3 regions of the Erwinia sp. 1181_3 genome follow, and region 2 is predicted to be linked to each of the others. Evidence: riboswitches for the same ligand, from Rfam matches in the RefSeq annotation. Region 2 holds a riboswitch; each other region holds the start of a gene.
The links. A riboswitch is a leader RNA that binds a small molecule or an ion and turns the genes downstream of it on or off. The one in region 2 is predicted to bind thiamine pyrophosphate.
Positions count from the first base shown of each region.

Region 1: linked by a shared signal. The riboswitch ahead of FY046_RS05220 (TenA family protein) and the one ahead of thiM (hydroxyethylthiazole kinase) in region 2 are both predicted to bind thiamine pyrophosphate.
Region 3: linked by a shared signal. The riboswitch ahead of FY046_RS05455 (TenA family protein) and the one ahead of thiM (hydroxyethylthiazole kinase) in region 2 are both predicted to bind thiamine pyrophosphate.

Region 1 covers NZ_VTDE01000002.1:194,017-199,606, reverse strand. The annotation lists gene FY046_RS05235 (ABC transporter substrate-binding protein) at 48-983, opposite strand; gene FY046_RS05230 (ABC transporter permease) at 1,018-1,767, opposite strand; gene FY046_RS05225 (ABC transporter ATP-binding protein) at 1,764-2,492, opposite strand; gene FY046_RS05220 (TenA family protein) at 2,489-3,178, opposite strand; TPP riboswitch at 3,245-3,349, opposite strand; gene FY046_RS05215 (LLM class flavin-dependent oxidoreductase) at 3,486-4,511, shown strand; gene FY046_RS05210 (methyl-accepting chemotaxis protein) at 4,592-5,590, opposite strand, start outside.
Region 2 covers NZ_VTDE01000001.1:671,224-676,813, forward strand. The annotation lists gene fbaB (class I fructose-bisphosphate aldolase) at 1-526, opposite strand, end outside; gene thiD (bifunctional hydroxymethylpyrimidine kinase/phosphomethylpyrimidine kinase) at 679-1,479, opposite strand; gene thiM (hydroxyethylthiazole kinase) at 1,476-2,267, opposite strand; TPP riboswitch at 2,302-2,398, opposite strand; gene FY046_RS03080 (hypothetical protein) at 2,510-3,292, opposite strand; gene FY046_RS03085 (helix-turn-helix domain-containing protein) at 3,570-4,118, opposite strand; gene FY046_RS03090 (AzlC family ABC transporter permease) at 4,222-4,884, shown strand; gene FY046_RS03095 (AzlD domain-containing protein) at 4,884-5,207, shown strand; gene FY046_RS03100 (LysR family transcriptional regulator) at 5,227-5,590, opposite strand, start outside.
Region 3 covers NZ_VTDE01000002.1:240,052-245,641, forward strand. The annotation lists gene FY046_RS05450 (methyl-accepting chemotaxis protein) at 1-809, shown strand, start outside; gene FY046_RS05455 (TenA family protein) at 900-1,538, opposite strand; TPP riboswitch at 1,573-1,686, opposite strand; gene phnN (ribose 1,5-bisphosphokinase) at 2,122-2,658, opposite strand; gene phnM (alpha-D-ribose 1-methylphosphonate 5-triphosphate diphosphatase) at 2,658-3,794, opposite strand; gene phnL (phosphonate C-P lyase system protein PhnL) at 3,791-4,495, opposite strand; gene phnK (phosphonate C-P lyase system protein PhnK) at 4,517-5,275, opposite strand; gene FY046_RS05480 (alpha-D-ribose 1-methylphosphonate 5-phosphate C-P-lyase PhnJ) at 5,272-5,590, opposite strand, start outside.

The DNA.
Region 1 (5,590 bases), on a different contig from region 2:
TTTACCGGTCGAACCCTGTTGAGGGGGTGCGTCAGGGTTTTAGTCGATTAGCGCAACTCAACTGCATACTGCGCAACGGGCGTGATCTTCTTAATCAGCTTATTCTTCAACAAAAACTGTTCGTAAGCGTCATACCGTTTCACGTCCAGTGCCGCCGGGTCTCTGGCAAACAGCGGCAGGGTTTTCTGCCACGCCACATGGTTCAGCTCGGTATTCAGCTCCGGGTGCGCTTTGGCGAACACCTGCCAGCTCTCTTCCGGGTGGGCCTGTAAATAGTCGTTGCCTTTCTTCAGCGCCGCGAGGAATTTCTTCACCTTCGGTTCATTGACGCTATCGCGATTCGCCACAATCACCAGCTCGTCATAGGCCGGAACGCCGTAATCCTCAACGTTAAATACCACCGGATCTTTGCCCTGTAGCTTCAGCTCTTGCGCTTCAATATTGCGGTAACCTCCAATCACCGCATCCACCTGCCCGGCCAGCAGGGCGCTGGTCAGCTGGAAGTTAACGTTGACCAGCTTAATCTCCTTCAGGCTGGCGCGCTCCTGCTTCAGCATGGTGGTCAGCGTTGCCTGTTCAATACCGCTCACGGAATAACCCACCGTTTTCCCTTTCAGTTTTGCCGGTGAGGTGATGCTTTTATCGAGCGTCATCACCGTGTTCAGCGGGGTATTGATCAGCGTGCCCACGCGCACCAGCGGCAGGCCTTCATCGGCGAAAAAGTGCAGCTGCGGCTGATAAGTAATGGCGAGATCCGCCTGTTTCGCTGCGACCAGGCGCGGTGGCAGGGAAGGATCGGACGGGGGGACAATCTTCACGTCCAGCCCTTCCGCCTTAAATGCCCCGATCTGATCGGCAACCATAATCGGTGCGTGGTCCGGGTTGATATACCAGTCGAGCACCAGCGTCAGTTTCTCGTTGGCCATGACGCAGGTGGAGCAGGCACCGCTTAACAGCAGGGCAGCGCAGGTTTTCATCATCATTCTGTGTTCCTTTCAGATTTAAGGGGAATCAACATTATTCGGGTGCCCAGTTGATCAGGCGATGGAGCAGGGCATCGACCGCCATCCAGAGTAAGACGGTCATCAGCACCAGGATAAACAACGCGGCAAAGCACTGATCGGTTTGCATGCGCGCATTGGCATTCAGCATTACGTAACCCAGCCCTTCGGCCGAACCCACCCATTCGCCGATAATTGCGCCAATCGGTGCCACGGCAGCCGCCATGCGCAGGCCGGAGCCAAAAGCAGGCAGCGCCGCCATCAGCCGGACATGGCGCAGCTGCGCCCAGCGTGAGGCACCCAGGGTGCGGGCAAGGTCCAGATAGTCCTGATTAACCCGCCTCAGCCCGTCAAAGAAAGCAGAGGTCACCGGGAAGAAGATCACCAGCACCGCCATCGCCACTTTGGCGCTGATGCCAAAGCCAAACCACAGCACCAGCAGTGGCGCGAGGGCAAACACCGGAATGGCCTGGCTGGTCAGCACCACGGGCATCAGCCAGCGTTGCAGGCGGGGGGAGAAGATCATGCCGATCGCCAGCAGCGACCCCAGCAGTACGCCCAGCACCAGCCCGATCAGGACTTCTGAGGCCGTAACCAGGCTGTGATACGCGAGGAAAGCGCGGCCATCCCACAGCGCGCGGGCAACAGCGGCGGGCGACGGCAGCAAAAAGGCGGGAATATCACTCAGTGTGGCCAGCCACCACAGCAGCAGCAGCCCGGTAAAAATCATGACGCCACGTGCGCTGGTGGCGATTTTTCCGCTCATTCTGCGGCCCTCAGCAACTGCTGCAACAGTTCGGCCTGGCTTTTCAGCACGTCAGCATCATCCGGCGCACGGGGCGGCTGGCCACCAATGGTGTGAGTGTCGTCGATCCCGGCAGGATAACCAGACAACACCAGCAGGTGGTGACTCAGACGGCAGGCTTCCATCGGGTCATGGGTAATCAGCAATACGGTGTGGTCGGCCAGCAGTTCAGCGGCCAGCGTCTGGATTTTGGCCCGCGTCAGCGTATCCAGCGCGGAGAACGGCTCATCCATCAGGACAACGGGGCGTCTTTCATACAGCGTACGGGCAATCGCCGCCCGCTGGCGCATGCCGCCGGAGAGCGCCGCAGGGAGGTCGTTGCCGTGTCCGTGCAGTCCGACGCGTTCCAGCAGATGGGCAGCCCAGGCGGCATCCACGTTTTCGCCGCGCAGACGCGCACCCAGTGTGATGTTGTCGCTGATCGACAGCCAGGGATAAAGCAGATCTTTCTGCCCCATATAAGCAATACGCCCGGGCAACGGCAGGCCATCGCTACCGCAGACGGTGCCGGAGGTGGGCTTCGCCAGCCCGGCGATAATCTTCAGCAGGCTGGTCTTGCCGCTGCCGCTGGCCCCCAGCAGGGCAACAAATCGCCCCGGCGGGAGGGTAAAACTGAGACGGTCGAAAATCTGACGCGGGCCGAAGCACAGCGTCAGATCGCGCACCTCAATGCCGGGTGGGTTCATGTCCGGTGCACCGCATTCAGTCCCATCTGCCAGAATGCCGACTCGAGGCGCGTGGCGGTGGTGAAAATCTCAGACAGGGCGGTGAAGCGGCTTTCGGCCCCGCGCTGCTCACCGACCGTTTCCAGTAAACCGAGGGCGGCACGAACGCCGTTCAGATAGTCTGCATCACCATAGTTGCGGATCCAGGAGGCATAAGGGCTGCCTTGTAAAACCGTCTCCGGGGCGTTCAGCAGGCGCAGGCCAATCTCGGCGTAGCCCGCCACACAGGGCAGCAGCGCCACCAGCAGATCCAGCGCATCACCCGAGTGACCGATATCCAGCACGTAGCGGGTGTAGTTCATGGTTTCCGCCGCTTCCGGTTCGCGCATGATTTGCGCTTCGCTCAGCCCCCAGCTTTCGCAGTAGCCAACGTGCAGCGGCAGCTCAGCCACAATGGCGTTCAGCGAAGCCGTCGCCGCGCGCATTTCCGGCAGCGTGCGCAGTTTGCTGACCAGCAGCGCCCAGGCACGGGCAAAGTGAATCAGAAAAAGATAGTCCTGCGTCAGATAACGACGAAAGGCGCTCTCGGGCAGCGTGCCGCGTGAGAGTTGGTGAATAAACGGGTGCGCCACATAGTCCTGCCAGTCGTTACCGGCCTGCTGGCGTAAACGTCCGTACAGACCCTGGCTGAAATCAACAGGCTGAATAGTTTTAGACACTGAATCCCCTCATTTAAGTGGAGATCCGGGCACGCGGAGGTGTGAACAGGGCAGAGGTAACTGCCAACCCGTCCCTTCGCTGGCATGACCCAGATCAGGTTCAAAGGGTTCGGCTTGTTACGCCATCTCAGCCCATACAGGACACCCCTCGGAGGGCTCTTTTATACGGGATTTCATTTTTCATTACAATCCACCCGTCAGACTTCGAGCCGCAGATGCGTTGGCTGCACCTCGAATTATTTTGGGTATATACTGCTAATCAATCGTCATTTGTTTCACCCCACAGGATACCCCCATGAAAAGTATTGGATTTCTGTCGTTCGGCCACTGGACCCCTTCGCCGCAGTCCGGCACCCGTTCGGCGGCCGATGCGCTGTTGCAGTCGATTGATCTCGCGGTCGCCGCTGAAGAACTCGGTGCGGACGGTGCTTATTTTCGCGTGCATCACTTTGCCCGCCAGTTAAGCTCGCCGTTCCCGCTGCTGGCCGCCATCGGCGCGAAAACACGCCGTATTGAGATCGGCACCGGGGTGATCGATATGCGTTACGAGAATCCGATGTATATGGCAGAAGATGCTGGCTCTGCCGACCTGATCTCCGGTGGGCGTTTGCAGCTGGGCATCAGCCGGGGTTCTCCTGAGCAGGTGATCGACGGTTGGCGCTATTTTGGCTATCAGCCTGCGGAAGGGGAAAACGAGTCGGATATGGCGCGTCATCACACCGAAGTGCTGCTGGATGTGCTGCGTGGCGAAGGCTTTGCCAAACCAAACCCGCAGCCGATGTTCCCGAACCCGCCAGGGATGCTGCGCGTGGAGCCGTTCTCGGAAGGGCTGCGTGACCGTATCTGGTGGGGGGCCGGTTCCAATGCTACCGCCGTCTGGGCGGCGAAACTGGGGATGAACCTGCAAAGCTCAACGCTGAAAGATGATGAAACCGGTGAGCCTTTCCATATCCAGCAGGCGCAACAGATCCGCGCCTACCGGGAAGCGTGGAAAGCCGCCGGACATACGCGCACCCCGCGTGTTTCGGTGAGCCGCAGTATCTTTGCGCTGGTGAATGATATGGACCGTGCGTACTTTGGCAACAGCGGCAAAGAAGGGGACAAAGTGGGTTACCTCGATGAGAAAACCCGCGCCATCTTTGGCCGCAGCTACGCCGCAGAACCGGACCAGTTGATTAAACAACTGGCGCAGGATGAAGCCATCGCCGAAGCCGATACCCTGCTGTTAACCGTGCCGAACCAGTTGGGTGTGGACTACTGCGCGCACACTATTGAAGCAATCCTCAAGCATGTGGCGCCCGGCCTTGGCTGGCGCGAGTAGCACGTGCTGTCAGGCTCTCCCGGTATCCGGGGGAACCTGACAACGATGATCTTATTCACACTCGCCGGGGCGTAGTCGGTTTAAAACGAGGTCCACTCTTCCTCAAGGGCTTTAGACGTTTGTGCGCGGAGGGGAAGGGGGTTATGGCTTGAGGATCCGACAACAAACTCGCCTTCATGCACCCGGCTGGTGTTGATCTTAAAGATAGCGACCATCTCACTCAGTTTCTTTGCCTGCTGCTCCAGCGAAATAGCGGCGGCAGACGATTCCTGAACCAGGGTCGCATTTTGCTGCGTGGTCGAGTCCATCTCGGTCACGGCTTTCCCTATCTGTTCAATGCCCTGACGCTGTTCGTGAGAGGCACTAGAGATTTCATCGATAATCTGGCTGACATGGCTCACGGAGTTGACGATATCTCCCATGCTGTCACCGGCTTTATTCACCAGTTCAGTCCCTGTCCCAATACGTGCTACCGACTCGTTGATCAGCGACTCTATCTCTTTCGCCGCATCTGCGCTGCGTTGCGCCAGCGTTCTGACTTCACCGGCAACAACGGCAAAACCGCGCCCCTGTTCACCGGCCCTGGCGGCTTCGACAGCGGCATTCAATGCCAGAATATTGGTCTGGAAAGCAATACCGTTGATCACGCTAATGATTTCAGTGATTTTCTTTGAGCTACCTGCGATGCCATTCATGGTGCTGACCACCTCACTGACGATCTGACCCCCTTTACGGGCATCGGCGCTGGCGCTGGCAGCAAGCTTGCTGGCTTGCAAGGCATTATCGGCGTTAAGGCGTACCGTCGAGGTGAGCTCCTCCATACTGGAGGCGGTTTCCACCACGGCGGCGGACTGTTGCTCCGTTCTGGACGCTAAATCCGTATTCCCTGCGGCAATCTGTGATGAGGCACTGGCTAAGTGACTGACGCTTTCACGTATGCCCGAGATCATGTCGCATAAACGGGTATTCATCGCGCCCATTGTTTGGGTTAGCTCACCCAATTCATCTTTGGAGGAGGCGGTGATCTGAGCCGTAAGATCGCCACTGGAAATGCGCTGTGCCAGGGCAAGATTTTCACT
Region 2 (5,590 bases):
GTGACTGCTCTGAACCGAAATAGATGGTGGCCCCGACGGCGACAGCACCGAGGTTAAACGCCTGCTCAACGCTGGCATACAGCGTCTGGTCATACTGGGTGGGATAGCTCAGCGTCTCGTTATGGTTGAGCTTAACCATAAACGGGATGCGGTGTGCGTAACGCCGTGAGACAGAAGCCAGTACGCCATACGTGGAAGCCACACAGTTACAGCCCGCTTCAATCGCCAGCTCCACAATATTTTTCGGATCGAAGTAGAGCGGGTTCGCAGCAAAAGAGGCGCCCGCCGAATGCTCGACGCCCTGGTCTACGGGGAGGATAGAGAGGTAACCTGTCCCGGCTAAACGTCCGGTGTTGTACAGTGTTTGCATATTGCGTAAAACTGCCGGGGGACGATTGTTATCGACCATCACCCGATCCACATAATCCGCCCCTGGAAGATAGAGGTTGTCCGCTGGAATAGTCATGCAGCGATGTTGCAAAAGAGAATCCGCTTCTTTGCCCAATAACTGTACGATGTCCGTCATGATAACTCCTGTTAAAATGTGTGAGGGCCATTTTGATGGCCCGCGGGTCAGTTTTCCTGACCCCAACAGGGTGGACCCAAAACTGTTATTAAGGCAAATTGCTGACTCCATTTTTCAGAACGATCCGCACAAAAAAACGCGGACCATCGTGGTCACCACCACTGATGAAAATGATGCACCGGGCCATGCCCGTGGCCGACCTCCAGCGAGTCTGCCTGCTCAAGCGCCCCCTGCAACCAGTATTTAGCCGCTTGTACGGTGGCAACCCAATCATCGTGTCGCGGACGGAGTGCCGCCAGCGCCGCCGACAGCGAACAGCCCGTACCGTGCGTATTGCGCGTCATAATGCGAGGCGCGGTAAACCGCTGTTCAAGTTGGTGGGTAAACAGCCAGTCCGGGCTTTCCGATTCGCTAAGATGGCCGCCCTTCATCAGTACCGCCTGACAGCCCAGCGCCAGCAGCGCCCTGCCCTGTTCACGCATCTCGGCCTCATCGCGTGCCGGATCGCAGGCCAGCAGCGCGGCGGCTTCTGGCAGATTGGGCGTAATCAGGGAGACCTGCGGTAACAGACGCTCGCGTAAGGTGGCAACCGCCTCAGCAGAGAGCAGCGGATCGCCGCTTTTTGCCAGCATCACCGTATCCAGTACCACCCAGGGCACCGGGGTCTCTTTCAGCCGTTCGGCAACCACCTCAACGATGGCGCTTTCTGCCAGCATACCGATTTTTATCGTGTCGATACGCACATCCGACAGGACCGAATCCAGCTGCGCGCCCACGAATGCCGGGTCAATGCGATAGACCGACTGCACGCCCGTGGTGTTCTGCGCCACCAGCGCGGTGATCACGCTGGTGCCATAGGCGCCCAGTGCAGAGAAAGCTTTCAGATCGGCCTGGATCCCGGCGCCACCGCTCGGGTCAGTTCCGGCAATGGTCATGGCGTTAATCCGTTTCATACCAGTGCCTCCGGGTTCAGTTGATACAGTGCATCGAGGAACGCGGGGATAAAGCTGCCCGGCCCCTGCGCCGCTGCCGCTGCTCGCTCTCCCGCCAACGCCACCACGTGGCAGGCGCTGGCGACATGCACCAGACGATCGCCGGGCAGCGCGGTAAATCCGGCGACCACGGCGGACAACGCACAGCCGGTGCCGACCACGCGCGTCATCAGTGGGGAACCGCCGCTGACGCTGAGGGTGCGCACACCGTCGGTGACAAAATCCACTTCTCCGGTAACCGCCACCACCGCCCCCGTTTCCGTCGCCAACGCAACGGCTGCCTGTAATGCCGCCGTTGACGCATGCTGAGTGTCTACGCCCCGTCCGCTGACCGCCTGTTTTGCCAGTGCCATAATTTCCGAAGCATTGCCGCGGATCGCAGCGGGCTTGAGTAACAGGAGTTGGTGACAGAAAGTGGTACGGAAATCCAGCGCCCCTACCGCCACCGGATCTAATGTCCAGTGTCGTCCGGCAGCGCTGGCCGCATGGATCGCTGCCCGCATCGCTTCACTGCGGGAATGGGTCAGCGTACCAACGTTTACCAGCAGGGCATCAGCAATGGCGCTGAACTGCGCGGCTTCGTCCTGATCGATCACCATCGCCGGGGAAGCCCTCAGCGCCAGCAGCACGTTGGCGGTAAAGGTTTGCACCACATCATTGGTCATACAGTGAATCAGGGGAGATTGCTGTTGAAACAGCGTCAGGGAATGGGCCACATCGGCGTGGCTCAGGCGTTCAGGTTGGATCATATATGCTCCCAACCGGCGATCAAGAAGGCGATGCCGGTCGGGCATCTGACTTCCCTACGCTGGCATTATCCAGATCAGGTGGTACGGGTATTTCTCAGCCTTCACGAAGAAGGGCACCCCGAGTCATTTAAATAGTAAAATCAATGCGTTGTAATTACCATTGCGATAATCACCCTTCAGAATCATGCCAGTTAGATGGTAGAGAAACAAGCTTTTACGTCTCCCGCCGCCCGGGCTGGAGGTTATTCAGGCTTGTCACTCACCGCCACAGCCTCGCTGTCCGCTTTCGGCAATGTTGACAAAATCTCCGCAAGGTCTGCCTGAGCATTCTCTCCGGCGATCATTTTTTTACTAAAGCTACATTTCCTGTCAACACCAGCAGAGTGGATATGCAGTTTGAAGACATTTTTATTTTCTTTGATTAACGTGACATCGGTTAGCGGGATCAGACAGGTTTCAGCATACAGCGCCGGGGTCAGGATCAATTTATCGCCTGACACCCCAATCATCACGCGTTGCTTTAAACGCATCGCATTTGAGATAAAAATGATCCCGGTACAGACTAATAATCCGCCAACGCTCACACCATCGGCCAGAATAAACAATCCGATAGCAAGGGAAATCCCGCCCTGCACATAGAACATCGATGTTTTAAAAATCAAAGCCCGTGAAGGTGTGTTTTTTTCATTGGGTGAAAATACTTCCAGGCCCTTGTTGCAATGCTTTTCATAGCTAAACATATAACCGGCGAGGAAAACCATACTTAATGGCAGGATAATAAGCGAGCCAATGATAGCCAGCGCCAGTCCCCACTTTGGGCTTTTGAATAACAGGGGCAAACTGATGATCTGCAATAAAATAGAAACTAAAAATGGGATGGAGAAGTACTGTAAAAAAGCAATCACATTGCGTGCAAAAATAGTTAACTCATCATCTCCCACCTGGGTAGTGAGATACCCTACCGCGCCGAGATAGCAGATATTCAGCGCGAGACCTGCCCAGACCAGTTTACTGATGCCTTTCATTCTTAACTCCATTTTATAATTTATTTCGGCCAGAACATTCTGAACGTCAGCCTGACCGATTTTGATTTAAATCCCAGATTGCTTTATTAAAAGCAAATACACATTTTATGTAGAAATGATAATACACCTTCACTTTTTCAGGCCGCATTCTAGCTAACGATAAGAATAGTCTCAACAAAAAATCGGTTCGATAGAATCATAACTCCCCGTCAACCGCTATTCAGCGACACGGTATAAAAACCCGATTACGGGACGGTTTTCCGTCCCCATCCTCCCTTTATCCCTGCTCTGCCACCAGCAGTGCCAGGGTGTCGGGTTCCAGCGCTTTAAAGATATGCTCACGATCGGCGGGATAGCAGATGTAATCGCCTGGCGCTAGCTCTTCCGGGGCATCCTTAAGCCCGACCAGCGCCCGCCCCTGGGTGACGATAATGTGCTCAACCGATCCAACAGGATGCGGCTGTGACAGACGGTCAGCACCCGGCTGGGTCATTAACAGATAGATATCGCGCCGCGCACCCGGTGGGCAGCTGGCCAGCAAAATGGCCTGATAGTTCGCTTCTCCGGCCACCACTTTCGCCCCTTCGCCACGCCGGATGATCTGGGTTTTGTTGCCTTCAGGTTCCAGCAGTTTGGCAAAGGGAATATTCAGTGCCACACACAGCGCCCACAGCGTCTCCAGGCTGGGGTTACCGTTGCCCGCCTCCAGCTGCGACAGCGTCGACTTTGCAATTCCCGCCCTTCGGGCCACTTCGGCGAGTGAAAGCCCGGCCTGTGTGCGTTCCCGAATCAAACTTTCCGCAATTACCGCTATGGGCTGTGTCATCTTTCGCCTTATCGTTCGCCAAAATGAACGAAACGTTCGTGTTGATCTTAGAAGCACCTGCGTTCATTATAATGACAACTTCGTTCGTTATGGAAAACAAATTATGTTCAGTCGGCATTTTTCATCACTCAGCCCGGACACGCGTAAAGCGATTTATCTGATCTGCCTGGCGGTCGGCGTTGTGGGCATCTCCTACGGTTCGCTGGCCACCGCTTATGGATTCCCGCTATGGGTTCCGCTGTTCTCCAGCCTGTTTGTGCTGGCCGGTGCCTCAGAGTTTATGTTTATTGCCATCGTCGCTGGCGGGGGCAATCCGCTGGCCGCTGCGCTGGCCGGGCTGCTGGTCAATGCGCGCCACTTCCCCTTTGGCATTGCCGTACGTGACCTGGTAGGTTCGCGTCTCTCTGCCGTGCTCGGTTGCCATATTATGAATGACGAAAGCGTGGTGTTTGGCCTGTCGCAGCCCACGCACGCGCAGCGTAAAGCCGCCTTCTGGCTGTGTGGCCTCGGCGTCGCCGTGGTCTGGCCGTTGGGGGCCATGCTGGGCAGTGTGATTGGCACACTGCTGCCTGATACCCAGGTGATTGGGCTGGATGCGGTGTTTCCGGCCATTTTACTGGCGCTGGTGATCCCCGCCCTGAAATCCCGCACCACGCTGATCCGCGCCGCCTGCGGGGCGGTAATCTCACTGCTGGCCGTGCCCTTTACGCCTATCGGGCTGCCGGTATTGCTCTCAATGGCCGGACTGCTGGCGAGGAGGAAATAATGGCGGACAACGCACTGATTATCTGCGGGATCGTGATTCTGGCCGTGGGAACCTGGCTGATGCGCTTTGCCGGTGCCACGCTGGGTAACCGCATGACCCTGTCTGAAAACGCGCGTAAGTTGCTGTCTGATGCGGCCACTACGCTGCTGTTTGCGGTGGCGCTGGGCAGCACATTTTATGCAGGTGACCACTTTGCCGGGACGGCACGTGTCGCCGGGGTGGCGGTGGCCGTGCTGCTGGCCTGGCGCAAAGTGCCGCTGATTGGGGTGATCCTGGCGGCAGCGGCAGTCACCGCCCTGCTGCGCCTCGCCGGTGTTCAATAGCCTTCGCAGCCGCATCACATCATGAACGGCTGTGCTTATCAGCGATGGTTTTCTTGAGCAGCGCCACCGTGTGATCGACAAAGGTCGACACCGCCAGCGGGATGTAATGACGGCTGGGATAGACAATCGACAAATCGTTATTCAGCTGGCCATAATCAGGCAACACGGCGATCAGCTGTTGACGGCTCAGGCTGTCGTACAACAGGGATTCTGGTAAAAAACAGATGCCCAGCCCGCTGAGAGCCGCTTTAAGCTGGGCCTGCGCGGTATTGGCCGAGAAACGGCCAGTCACCTCAACCTGCACCGCACCTTGCGGCCCCACCAGATGCCAGATAGCCGGTGAAGAGGATGCAGACTGGCCGATGCAGGCATGATGCTGCAGC
Region 3 (5,590 bases), on a different contig from region 2:
TTCTTAAAACCATGGGATATCGCGCCAGTGAAATTATCGGTGTACATCACAGCCAGTTCTGTTCCGCAGCGGTACGCAGCAGCCCGGAATACACACTGTTCTGGCAGAAGCTCAACCGCGGTGAGTTTATTTCCGGCCAGTTTCAGCGCGTCAACAAGCAAGGCTCTACCCTCTGGCTGCGCGCGACCTATAACCCGGTGTTCGACGACAGTGGCGAGCTGTATAAAGTGGTGAAGTTTGCCACCGATGTCACCGCCCAGGTTGAGAAAAACCAGCTAGAGCGTGATGCAGCCCAACAGGCTTATCAAACGGCGCTGCAAACCAGCGAAAGCACAAAACGCGGTGCCAGTGTGATTGCCAACAGCGTGCAGACCATGAATGAACTGGCAGGTGAACTGCACGGGATCTCTGGCGATATCACCGGGCTCGGGGATTCCTCAGACAGTATCGGCCAGATCGTGACCAGTATTCGTCGTATTGCCGATCAGACCAACCTGCTGGCCCTCAATGCGGCGGTGGAAGCCGCCCGCGCAGGCACGCAGGGTCGCAGCTTCGCGGTGGTGGCCAACGAAGTGCGCACGCTGGCGCAAAACATCAACCGCGCCACCACCGAAATCGAACAGATGGTGCAGCAAAATCACCTGCTGGCGAGCAAAGCGCAGAAAGGCATTACCTCAAACCTGCAACGTGCCGATCGCGGCGTGGAGCTGGCGCAGGAAGCCGGCGGCGTCATCGCTGATATACGCGACAGTTCCGACGATGTGCTACGCGCCATCGGCCACGTCACCGCCGCGTTAAAGAGCGATTAAGCGTCGTCTCATCAACCTGCACAACGGCATTATCACTCCGGCAAAAAGGCCGACCCGAAAAGGTCGGCCACTGCGAATAATCAGATCTGTTTATTGATAAGCCGCATCAAAGAAAGCCTTTTCCAGCGTCACGGCGCGCAGGAAGAAATCCTCACACTGCGCCTGCTGTGCCGGGCCAACACGGTCGAGCTCCTGACGTAAAAAGGCGACAAATTCGCGGAAATCGGGGTTATCGTGCAACATAATCCACTCGGCGTGAACAAAACTGGCAGGCAATGGCAGCGGGGCCTGTGACGCCCAGTCGAGGTACAGCCACTCGGCGACATTGAGTACGGTCAGGATCACCGCATAGGAGCGCGTGGCAGCGGCCTCCAGCATGATCGCCTTGAATCCCGCAGTGGGAGAAGTGTCCGGTTCGGCGTCGCGCTGCGCGGCGCTGACGTCCAGCGCCTCAAATGCGCGCAGAAAATAGGTGTTCTCTTCACCGGAGACAACCCCGGCGCAGCGACCAAAGCGCAGGCGGGCTGCGGGGCTGTCGGCACTGGCAATGGCCGATCCGACTAAGGTGAGGAAGCTGTCGAGAAAACGGTGATCCTGGGTGAGGTAAGTGCTCATCACCTGGCGATCCACGCTGCCATCATAGAGCTCGCGAACAAAACGATGCGTGACGGCCTGTGTCCAGATGGGCTGGCTCAGTGTACGGAGTGTGTCGGTAAAACGAGTGGTCATCAGGTAGTCCTTATAAGCAGACTACCGGCAAAAGAGAGGTAAGTTGCCCCATCCCTTCGCCGGCATTATCCGGATCAGGTGTTAAGGGTCATCGCGCTGAATCTTTTACGATTTCTCAGCCAGTTGCCTGGCTCCCCCTGGAGGAGGAATTAAGTCAGGAATTTTCCGGAACGTCAATGTTGCTGACGCGGGACATTGGGCGAGGCATGCCTCACCCCTACAGAATGTGCAGTTCAGTGGGTGTTGCATTACGGGACGCGGGCGAGGCATGCCTCACCCCTACAGAAGCGCAGGTCAGTGGGGGTTGCATTACGGGACGCGGGCGAGGCATGCCTCGCCCCTACAGAAGCGCAGGTCAGTGGGGGTTGCATTACGGGACATTGGGCGAGGCATGCCTCACCCCTACAGAATGTGCAGTTCAGTGGGTGTTGCATTACGGGACGCGGCGAGGCATGCCTCACCCCTACAGAATGCGCAGGTCAGTGGGGGTTGCATTACGGGACGCGGGCGAGGCATGCCTCACCCCTACAGAATGCGCAGGTCAGTGGGGGTTGCGTAGGGGCGGGTCATGACCCGCCCGCCGTCAACGGGGCGGCGTTAACAACGCCGAAAAACCCTGTAACGTCTCACTCAATGGCCCATCATTACTTAACGTCATACACCCTGCCGCCACCGGCTCTGCCGCACGCTGCAACCGCTGTTCAATGGCGGCTTCATCCTCGCGACCGCGCTGGCGCAGTCGCCCGGCGAGGATCTCCGCCGACACCTGCAAACACACCGGCAACAGCCGCTCACCGTAACGCTGACGGGCAGCCGCCAGATGCAGCCGTGAACCGTTCACCACCACATCCAGCCCACTTGCCAGCCACTGATCGATCTCAATACCCAGCCCGTAGTAAAAATGATGCGCCTGCCAGTCGAGGGCAAACAGACCGTATTCACGCCGACGTCGGAACTCATGCTCGCTGAGGGCGATATGGTTTTCGCCCCCGGCGCTGGCGCTGCGGGTGATATAGCGATGCGCCACAATCATCCGCTCCGGTGCGCATTCACGCAGCGCCAGTAGCAGGCTGTCTTTGCCGGAGCCGGAAGCGCCCATCAGCCAGATCAGCCGCCCCATCAGAACACCTTCCTGCCCTGCGCCCACACCGACGATACATAGACCTGATCGCGGTGCGCACGCACCAGCACCAGATCGGCCCGTTTGCCTTCATCAATCACACCGCGATCGTCAAGGCCGATGGAGCGGGCCGGGTTACGCGTTACTAACGCAATGGCCGCAGGCAGCGTCATGCTGTGACGTTCATCGGCGGCAAGGCGGAATGCCGCATCCAGCAGGCTGGCGGGATAGTAATCCGACGAGAGAATATCCAGCAGCCCCAGCTGTGCCAGCTCGCTGGCCGCCACGTTGCCGGAGTGCGAGCCGCCACGCACAATATTCGGCGCCCCCATCAGTATCTGTAAGCCCATTTCACGCGAGGCGCGTGCGGCCTCTTCGGTGGTCGGGAACTCAGCGATAACGCTGCCTACCCCTTTCGATTCAACCACGTGTTCATAGGTGGCGTCATCGTGGCTGGCCAGCGGAATGTGATACTGACGACACCAGGCAGAAATCGCCTCACGGTTCGGCGTGGACCAGCGGGCCGCCAGGCTTAGCTGATCGGCCTCGTACTCATCAAGCTGCCGATCGCTGAGCTGATATTTGCCGCCAAAATAGGTGCGCCACGCCGCCAGCGACACATACTGGCGCTGCCCCGGTGAGTGATCCATCAGTGACACCAGCGACAGTGCCGGGTTACACATCAGTTGTTCAAACAGCGGCAGCGTTGAGTCATGGGGCAGTTCACAGCGCAGGTGCAGGCGATGTTCGGCACGGTTCAGGCCGTGCTTCTGCGCATGGCGAATCGCATCGATCATCTTGTTCAGATTCTCCATGCGGTGGCCGCCATCGCGCACATCGCCCACGCCAATCGCATCCAGCACCGTGGTAATGCCGCTGGCGACAATCAGCGCATCATGGCTGCTCATGGCGGAGTGCGCAGGCCAGTCCACCTTCGGGCGCGGGGTAAAGAACTTATCCAGATTGTCGGTATGCAGCTCGACCATGCCGGGCATCAGCCAGCCGCCCTCGCCGTCAATCGCTGCCGGAAGCTGGCTTTGTGTGTCAGAGAAGGCGCGGATCACGCCATTTTCACAGGCCAGCGATCCCTCGACCACTTCATTTTCCAGGATCAGTTTGACGTTATTGATGATCATTCGGCGTGCTCCAGAGCAACAGGTTGCATCACATGCAGACGGTCAGCGATGCGATCGCGCACCGCGTTATCATGAAAAATGCCGACAATCGCCGCGCCGCGCTGGCGCGCCTCTTCAATCAGCGCCACCACGGCAGCGCTGTTGGCGGTATCGAGTGAGGCGGTCGGCTCATCCAACAGCAGGATCGGAGAGTCGGCAATAAACCCGCGCGCAATATTGACGCGCTGCTGCTCACCGCCGGAAAACGTCGACGGTGCCAGTCCCCACAGGCGCGACGGCACGTTAAGGTGGCCCAGCAATGCTTTGGCACGCTCTTCGCTCTGGGATCGCGACACACCACGCTCCAGCAGCGGCTGCATCACTACCTCCAGCGTGGAAATCCGCGGGATGACGCGCAAAAACTGGCTCACCCAGCCAATCGTATCGCGGCGAATGCTGAGGATCTGGCGCGCCGGGGCGCTGACAAGGTCAACCCACTGCTGCTGATGATCCACCCAGATATGCCCGCTATCCGGCAGATAGTTCGCATACAGCGAACGCAGCAGCGTGGATTTACCGCTGCCCGAATGACCGTGCAGCACCACGCACTCCCCGGCAGCCACCTGTAAGGAGGCGTTACGTAACACCACCAGTTCTGCCCCCTGCTGATTGTGCATCACAAAGGTTTTTGACAGATTTTCGACACGCAGTTTCAGATTCATAATGATTCCTGTGGGGAGTATTTAAACAATGGATGAGACCAGCAGCTGGGTATACGGATGATGCGGATCATCCAGCACCCGGTCGGTCAGGCCACTCTCCACCACTTTCCCCTCTTTCATTACCAGCAGACGGTGTGCCAGCAGACGCGCCACACCGAGGTCGTGGGTGACAATCACCACCGCCAGATTGAGATCGCGGACCAGGCTGCGCAGCAGATCCAGGAGTCGCGCCTGCACCGACACATCCAGCCCGCCGGTGGGTTCATCCATAAACACCAGCGTCGGATGCGTCACCAGATTGCGGGCGATTTGCAGACGCTGCTGCATGCCGCCGGAGAAGGTGCCCGGCAGGTCATCGATGCGCGACAGCGGGATCTCCACATCCTGTAACCACTTCCCGGCGGTTTCGCGGATCTGCCCATAGTTACGCTGCCCGACCGCCATCAGGCGTTCACCGATATTGCCCCCGGCAGAAACCTGCGCCCGCAGGCCATCCATCGGATACTGATGTACCACGCCCCATTCGGTGCGCAGCAGACGGCGGCGTTCGCTTTCGCTCAGGGCATAGAGATCCTGGCCCTGATAAATAATCTCACCCTGCTGCGGTGCCAGCCGGGCCGAAATCGACTTCAGCAGCGTGGTTTTACCGGAACCCGATTCCCCGACAATTCCCAGTACTTCTCCCGGAAAGAGCTCAAAGGAGACGTCACTGAACCCTTTGCCCGGCGCATAGAGATGCGTTAACTGATTGACCGCCAGCAGCGGTGTTTCGCGCGTCATGATGGATTCTCTTGTTGCTGATGGCAGTAGTCGGTATCGGAGCAGACAAACAGGCGCGAACCCTGATCGTCCAGCACCACTTCATCCAGATAGCTGTCGCGTGAACCGCACAGCGCGCAGGGTTCATCCCACTGCTGTACGGTAAAAGGATGGTCGTCAAAATCGAGGCTTTCCACTTTGGTATAGGGCGGCAGCGCGTAGATACGCTTCTCGCGTCCTGCACCAAACAGCTGGAGCGCGGGCATCATATCCATCTTCGGGTTGTCGAATTTCGGGATCGGTGACGGGTCCATCACATAGCGATCGTTGACCTTG